2 regions of the Streptomyces sp. NBC_00259 genome follow, and region 2 is predicted to be linked to the other one. Evidence: predicted binding sites of a transcription regulator. Region 2 holds the regulator's gene; the other holds the start of a gene.
What was found. Region 2 encodes HspR, which represses chaperone genes until heat shock. Its sites were predicted from a motif close to TTGAGNNNNNNNNNCTCAA; they were not measured.

Region 1: a site for HspR is predicted at 1,939-1,957, ahead of lon (endopeptidase La). Genes of this name have one in related genera too.

The regions. Positions count from the first base shown of each region.
Region 1 is NZ_CP108080.1:5,281,518-5,284,924, reverse strand. It holds gene lon (endopeptidase La) at 1-1,916, opposite strand, end outside; gene OG766_RS24065 (GNAT family N-acetyltransferase) at 2,049-2,702, shown strand; gene OG766_RS24060 (rhomboid-like protein) at 2,675-3,407, opposite strand, start outside.
Region 2 is NZ_CP108080.1:4,220,901-4,224,307, reverse strand. It holds gene OG766_RS19090 (hypothetical protein) at 1-62, shown strand, start outside; gene OG766_RS19085 (fibronectin type III domain-containing protein) at 98-1,390, shown strand; gene OG766_RS19080 (heat shock protein transcriptional repressor HspR) at 1,523-1,984, opposite strand; gene dnaJ (molecular chaperone DnaJ) at 1,989-3,173, opposite strand; gene grpE (nucleotide exchange factor GrpE) at 3,216-3,407, opposite strand, start outside.

The DNA of each region.
Region 1 (3,407 bases), 1.1 Mb from region 2:
GCACCGGTCTCCGGGTCGGCCAGGGACGCCTCGACGTACAGCACGTCGCCGCCGGCTCCGGTGACCGCGAGGCCCGTGGCCACGCCCGGCACCGCGGTGCGCCGCTCGGCCGGGTCCTGGGCGGCCTCGGGGACGTGGTGCGGTCGCCCGATGAGACCGCGCAGTTCCCCGTCGGTGACGGTGAACGGCAGCTCCCGGTCGCCCAGTTCGTGCTGGGCCGCGACCTTCCGCAGCAGCCGGGCGATCGCCCGCTCCAGGTTGCGTACGCCCGCCTCGCGGGTGTACTCGGCGGCCAGCTTGCGCAGCGCGGAGTCGTCCAGGACGACCTCGCCCGGCTCCAGGCCGGCCCGCTCCAGCTGGCGCGGGAGCAGGTGGTCCCGGCCGATGACGACCTTCTCGTCCTCCGTGTAGCCGTCGAGCCTGACCAGCTCCATCCGGTCGAGCAGGGCCTCCGGGATGGCCTCCAGGACGTTCGCCGTGGCCAGGAAGACCACGTCGGACAGGTCCAGCTCGACCTCCAGGTAGTGGTCGCGGAACGTGTGGTTCTGCGCCGGGTCCAGGACTTCGAGCAGTGCCGCCGCCGGGTCCCCGCGGAAGTCGGAGCCGACCTTGTCGATCTCGTCGAGCAGGACCACCGGGTTCATGGACCCGGCCTCCTTGACGGCCCGGACGATACGGCCCGGCAGCGCGCCGACGTACGTACGCCGGTGCCCGCGGATCTCCGCCTCGTCCCGTACGCCGCCGAGGGCGACCCGGACGAACTTCCGTCCCATCGCGTGCGCGACGGACTCGCCGAGCGAGGTCTTGCCCACGCCGGGCGGGCCGACGAGCGCGAGAACCGCGCCCCCGCGCCGCCCGCCGACCACGCCCAGCCCCCGGTCGGTACGCCGCTTGCGCACCGCCAGGTATTCGGTGATCCGTTCCTTCACGTCGTCCAGGCCCGCGTGCTCGGCGTCCAGGACCGTCTTGGCGCCCCGGATGTCGTACGCGTCCTCCGTGCGCTCGTTCCACGGCAGTTCGAGGACGGTGTCGAGCCAGGTGCGGATCCAGGAGCCCTCGGGGCTCTGGTCACTGGACCGCTCCAGCTTCTCGACCTCCTTGAGCGCGGCCTCGCGGACGTTCTCCGGGAGGTCGGCGGCCTCGACCCGGGCACGGTAGTCGTCGGACTCGTCCTCGCCGTCCTCGCCGTTCAGCTCGCGCAGTTCCTTGCGCACGGCCTCGAGCTGGCGGCGCAGCAGGAATTCGCGCTGCTGCTTGTCGACGCCCTCCTGGACGTCCTTGGCGATGGACTCGGCCACGTCCTGCTCGGCGAGGTGCTCGCGCAGCTGCTCGGTGGCGAGCTTGAGCCGGGCCACCGGGTCGCTGGTCTCGAGCAGCTCCACCTTCTGGGCGGTGGTCAGGAAGGGTGAGTAGCCGGAGTTGTCGGCGAGGGCCGAGACGTCGTCGATCTGCTGGACGCGGTCGACGACCTGCCAGGCGCCGCGCTTCTTCAGCCAGCTGGTGGCGAGTGCCTTGTACTCCTTGACCAATTCGGTGACGGAGCCGGGCAGCGTTTCGGGCAGCGCCTCGTCGACAACGGTGCCCTCGACCCAGAGGGCCGCGCCGGGACCGGTCGTACCGGCGCCGATGCGCACCCGGCTGCGGCCGCGGATCAGGGCGCCGGGGTCTCCGTCGGAGAGCCGGCCGACCTGCTCGACGGTGCCGAGGACACCGGTCGAGGCGTACGTACCGTCGATGCGTGGGACGAGCAGCACCCGTGGCTTGCCCGATGCCGAACGGGCGGCTGCCTGGGCGGCCTCCACCGCGGCCCGTACGTCGGCGTCGGACAGGTCGAGCGGTACCACCATCCCGGGCAGCACGACCTCGTCGTCGAGCGGCAGCACAGGCAGAGTGAGCGGTGTGGACGTCGAAGCCATGATCTCCCCTTCGGCAGTCAAGTTGAGCTACATGGACTCAATGCGGAAGGGGCGGCCAATGTTCCCCCGGGGCTGTTCGCTGTGAGCGATCACCCCTGTCACTTCCCGTGACCGATCAGATGTAATAGGTCAATGACATCTGCATCTATTACCGAGACGATACGGGCCTGGGTGGACGGCTGGGTCGTGTCGCGCGGTGCCGCGGAACCCGTCGGCGAGCCGTGGGGCGTCACCGTCGACGTCGGACTCCCCCGGCACACCACCCGGCACGTCCTCACCGACAACAGCGAGCGGAGCGTCCGCGAGGTGGCCGCGACGGCCCGGGTGCCGGGCCGGTGGCTCAAGGTGTTCGAGGAGCAGGAGCGGGTTCTGGAGTGGCTGGGGCCGGACTGGACGCCGGACGAGCCCGGCTTCCTGATGACGGCGGCTCTGACCCGGACGGAGACGGACGTACGGGCCGGCCACCGGCTGCGCACCTGGACGCGCGACGGCGTCACCCGGGTCCTGGTCACGACCGCGGACGGCGCCTTCGCGGCCCGGGGCCAGATCGCGACGAGCGGCACCACGGCCGTCGTCGACCAGATCGAGACCGCCGCCGAGCACCGCCGCAAGGGCCTCGGCAGCCTGGTGATGCGCACGCTCCAGAACGCGGCGGTCGAGCGGGGAGCCACCGTCGGCGTCCTGGGCGGCACGCCGGACGGACGGGCGCTCTACACAGCGCTGGGGTGGCGCACGGTCGCCCCACTGGTCAGCGTGTACTACGACCCGGCGCCCGCCGACGTCTGACGGCGCGGTCGTGGACGAGGAAGCGGACGTGGGCGCCCCGGGAGCAGCGGCCAGGTCGCGACGCCCGCGAGCAGGGCCAGCACATGGCCCCAGTTGCCGAGCGGGTCCTCGTACGCCAGCAGGTCCCGCGCCAGGAGCGCCGAGACGCACACCAGCAGCGCCGTCCGCGCGACCGGGGCGTACAGACCGGCCAGCGCGCCGACACTCGCCAGCAGGCCGAAGCTGATGCCGTAGTCGAGCCGGTGCAGGGACGTCTCGGGCAGCCGGCCCGCCATGACCCACAGCCCGACCGGGATCTCGGTGGCGAGCGTGGCCACCAGGTGTCCGCCCAGGAAGACGCCGGCCGTGCGCCGGCCGCCGATGCGCCGCTCCAGGGCCGTGAGGACGAGCACGAACCCGAGGGCGTACGGGGAGGCGAGCCCGCCGGCGATCCACAGGGCACTGGCGACCAGGACGAGCGGCGGCGCCGTGGCGAGGTGCGCGACGTCCGTGCTGGAGCCGCGCAGCAGGGCGGCCACCGTGGCCGGGTCGCCGTACGCGGCGAAGAGGGAGGTCGCGACGAGCACGAGCCCGTAGCAGAACGTGAAGGGCGTTCCGGCGGGGTGCGGGAGGAGCCGCGCGAGCCGGTAGAGCCACCGGGCTCGCGCGTGCGCGCCCGCGCCCGCATCCGCGTCCGCGGTCTCGCGCGACCCGGCGCGGCGCGCC
Region 2 (3,407 bases):
CGACGGCGTCCGGAAGATCGACTCCTGGCGGAACGTCAGCTCAACCCAGACCAGGAAGCTGAACCTCACCATCCCCAAGGGCCGCCACACGCTGCGGGTGGACTTCGCCGCGTGGACGGGCGCCGCCAACATCGGCTTCGCCTACACCCCGGTCACCACCGCCGCGGCCGACAAGGTCAAGCCGCTCGCCCCGGCCGGCGGCTGGACGGCGTACTCGACGACGACCTACCGGCCCACCGTCAGCTGGACCCGCAACCGCGAGATGGACCTCGCCGGATACCGCGTCAAGCGGTGCACGGATCCCTGCAGTTGGCAGACGGTGAGCGGAACCGCCCTGCTGACCGGCGCCTCGTTCACCGACGTGCCGCTGGCGAACGGACGCAGGTACGCCTACGCCGTCGCCGCCGTCGACAAGGCGGGCAACGAATCGCCCCTGGGCGGCGCCGCGTCCGTGACGACGACCGACCTGCCCGACCCCGCCGTGCCCGCCGGACTGACGGCCACCGACACCGCCAAGGGCGTCACCCTCGGCTGGACGGCCTCCGCCCGCGCGACCACCTACCGCGTGCTCCGCGGCACCGACCAGGCCTTCCTGCAGCCGATCGGCACCGGCACCGCGCCCACGTACACGGACGTCACGGCCAAGGACAACACCGTGTACTTCTACGCGGTGCAGGCCCTCGACGGACACGGCAACGAGTCCGCCCGCAGCAGCGTCCGGGAGATCCGGCGGGGCGACCACCGCGTACCGTCCGCACCCACCCTCACGGCGGCGCCCTACGGGTACTGGGACGGTGTGCGACTGGCGTGGACCGTGCCCGCCGGGGACAGCGGCAGGGACGTCCGCGTCTACCGCTCCACCGTGTCGCCCGTCCCGGCCGGCGCCACCCCGGTCACCACCTGCCGGGTGGACCACCTGAGCCACTCGTGCAGCGACGAGGGCGACCTGAAGCGCGGGGAGACGTACCACTACGTCGTCACGCAGGTGAACGTGGACGGCGTGGAGTCGAAGCGGTCCAACGAGGTGACCTTCACCCGGCCCGGCGACTCCGACCCGCCGGCCGCCGTCACCGGCCTGACGGCCGCCCTCACGGACACCGGCGCCATCGCGGTGGACTGGAACGACAGCCCCGAGGCGGACCTCCGTCGCTACGAGCTGCGCCGCGCCCGGGTCCACGAGACCGAGGACGGCATCGTCCTGGAGGTCGTGACGACCGAATACTTCGGCGCCGAGACCTCGGAGTTCCTCTACGAGCCCGTACCGGACGGCGAGACCTGGGCCTTCTTCGTGGTGGCCGTCGACGTGTACGGCAACGCGCTGCCCTGGCAGGAGATCCCCGGCGGCTACGTCACCGTGACCGAGCCCGGCGAGCCGGAGCCCGAGGAGTGACGACGGTCCGCAGGGCCGCGAACGGTCCGCCTCGCCGGCCGTGACGCGGACAGGCACGGCCAAAGGCCCCCGCCCGGTCTCCCGGGTGGGGGCCTTCGCCGTTCGTTCCAGAGCGTTCCCCGGCGGACGGGGTCAGCCGTCCCGCTTGGGCCGCCAGACCACCAGCGCGCTGCCCTGCTGCACGTCCTGGTACGGCACCAGGTCGCGCCGGTACGACGCGTGCACCTGCGCCTCGCGCTGCTGCATCGCGACCGCCGCGCCCTCGACCGCCGCCGAAAGCTCGGCGACCCGGGACTGCAGGGCCGCGACCTGGTTCTCCAGCTCGATGATGCGCTTGATACCGGCCAGGTTGATGCCCTCGTCCTGCGACAGGGCCTGCACCTGGCGGAGCAGGTCGATGTCACGGGCCGAGTACCGCCGGCCGCGGCCGGCGGTCCGGTCCGGGGAGACCAGGCCGAGGCGGTCGTACTGCCGCAGCGTCTGCGGGTGCAGACCGGACAGCTGGGCCGCCACCGAGATGACGTACACCGGCGTCTCGTCGGTCAGTTCGTAAGCCCTGCCACCGAATCCAGGCTGTCGACGTCGGCCGTCCATCGCATCATGCTCCCTTCGCGGCCTGGAACAGTTCTGCCCGCGGATCGACGTCCTCAGTCGCCTTCCGGTACGCCTCCAGGGCCTCACGGGCCTCGTCGCCGAGGTCCTTCGGCACCGCGACCTCCACGGTGACCAGCAGATCGCCGCGGGTGCCGTCCTTGCGGACCGCACCCTTTCCGCGGGCCCGCATCGTACGGCCGTTGGGCGTGCCGGCGGGCAGTTTCAGCGTGACCGGCGGCCCGCCGAGCGTCGGGACCTTCACCTCGCCGCCGAGCGCGGCCTCCGTGAAGGTGACCGGCACGGTGACGGTGAGGTTGTCGCCCTTGCGGCCGAACACCGGGTGCTCGCCGACACGGACCACGACGTACAGATCGCCGGCCGGGCCACCGCGCTCGCCCGGTGCGCCCTTGCCGCGCAGCCGGATGCGCTGGCCGTCGCTCACCCCCGCGGGGATGCGGACCTGCATGGTCCGGGACGACTTGGCGCGCCCGCTGCCGTGGCAGACCTCGCACGGGTTCTCCGCGATGAGGCCGCGGCCCTTGCAGTCCACGCACGGGTCGGTCAGCGAGAAGGACCCGCTGCCGCCGCGCGAGACCTGGCCGGTGCCGACGCAGGTCGGGCACACCCGCGGCGTGCCGTTCTTGTCGCCGGTGCCCGAACAGGCCTTGCAGGGCTGCTGGCTGGACATCCGCAGCGGGACCGTGGCCCCGTCCACCGCCTCGGTGAAGCTGAGCGTCACCTCGGACTCGATGTCCTGGCCGCGGCGCGGCTGCGTCCGCGGACCGGGTCCGGTGCCGCGGTTGAACAGCCCGCCGAAGACGTCTCCGAGCCCGCCGCCGAAGCCGCCGGCTCCGGCGGCGCCGCCACCCCCGGCCTGGGTGCCTCCGAAGAGGTCACCCAGGTCGAAGTTGAACGTTCCGCCTGCCCCGGGTCCTGACCGGAAACCACCGTTGCCGAAGAGGGCGCGGGCCTCGTCGTACTCCTTGCGCCGCTTGGGGTCGCCGAGCACGTCGTTGGCCTCGGAGATCTCCTTGAAGCGCTCCTCGGCCTTGGCGTCGCCCTTGTTGGCGTCCGGGTGGTTCTCCCGGGCGAGCTTCCGGTACGCCTTCTTGATCTCCGCGTCGGTGGCGTCCTTGGGGACGCCGAGAACCTTGTAGTAGTCCTTCTCGACGAAGTCCTTCGTGCTCATCGACGTCCCTCCTTCCCGTACGTCACCGCACCGGTCCCTGCGTCAGCCCTCGTCCGGGCCACCGCTCTCCTCGTCCGTCGCCTGCTCCGCCTGGTCCTTCGGCTGGGCCCCCGGCTGGGGCTCGGCCACCGCGACGCGCGCGGGGCGGATGGTCCGCTCGCCGATCCGGTAGCCCGGCTGCAGGATCGCCACGCAGGTCGTCTCCGTGACGTCCGGCGCGTAGCTGTGCATCAG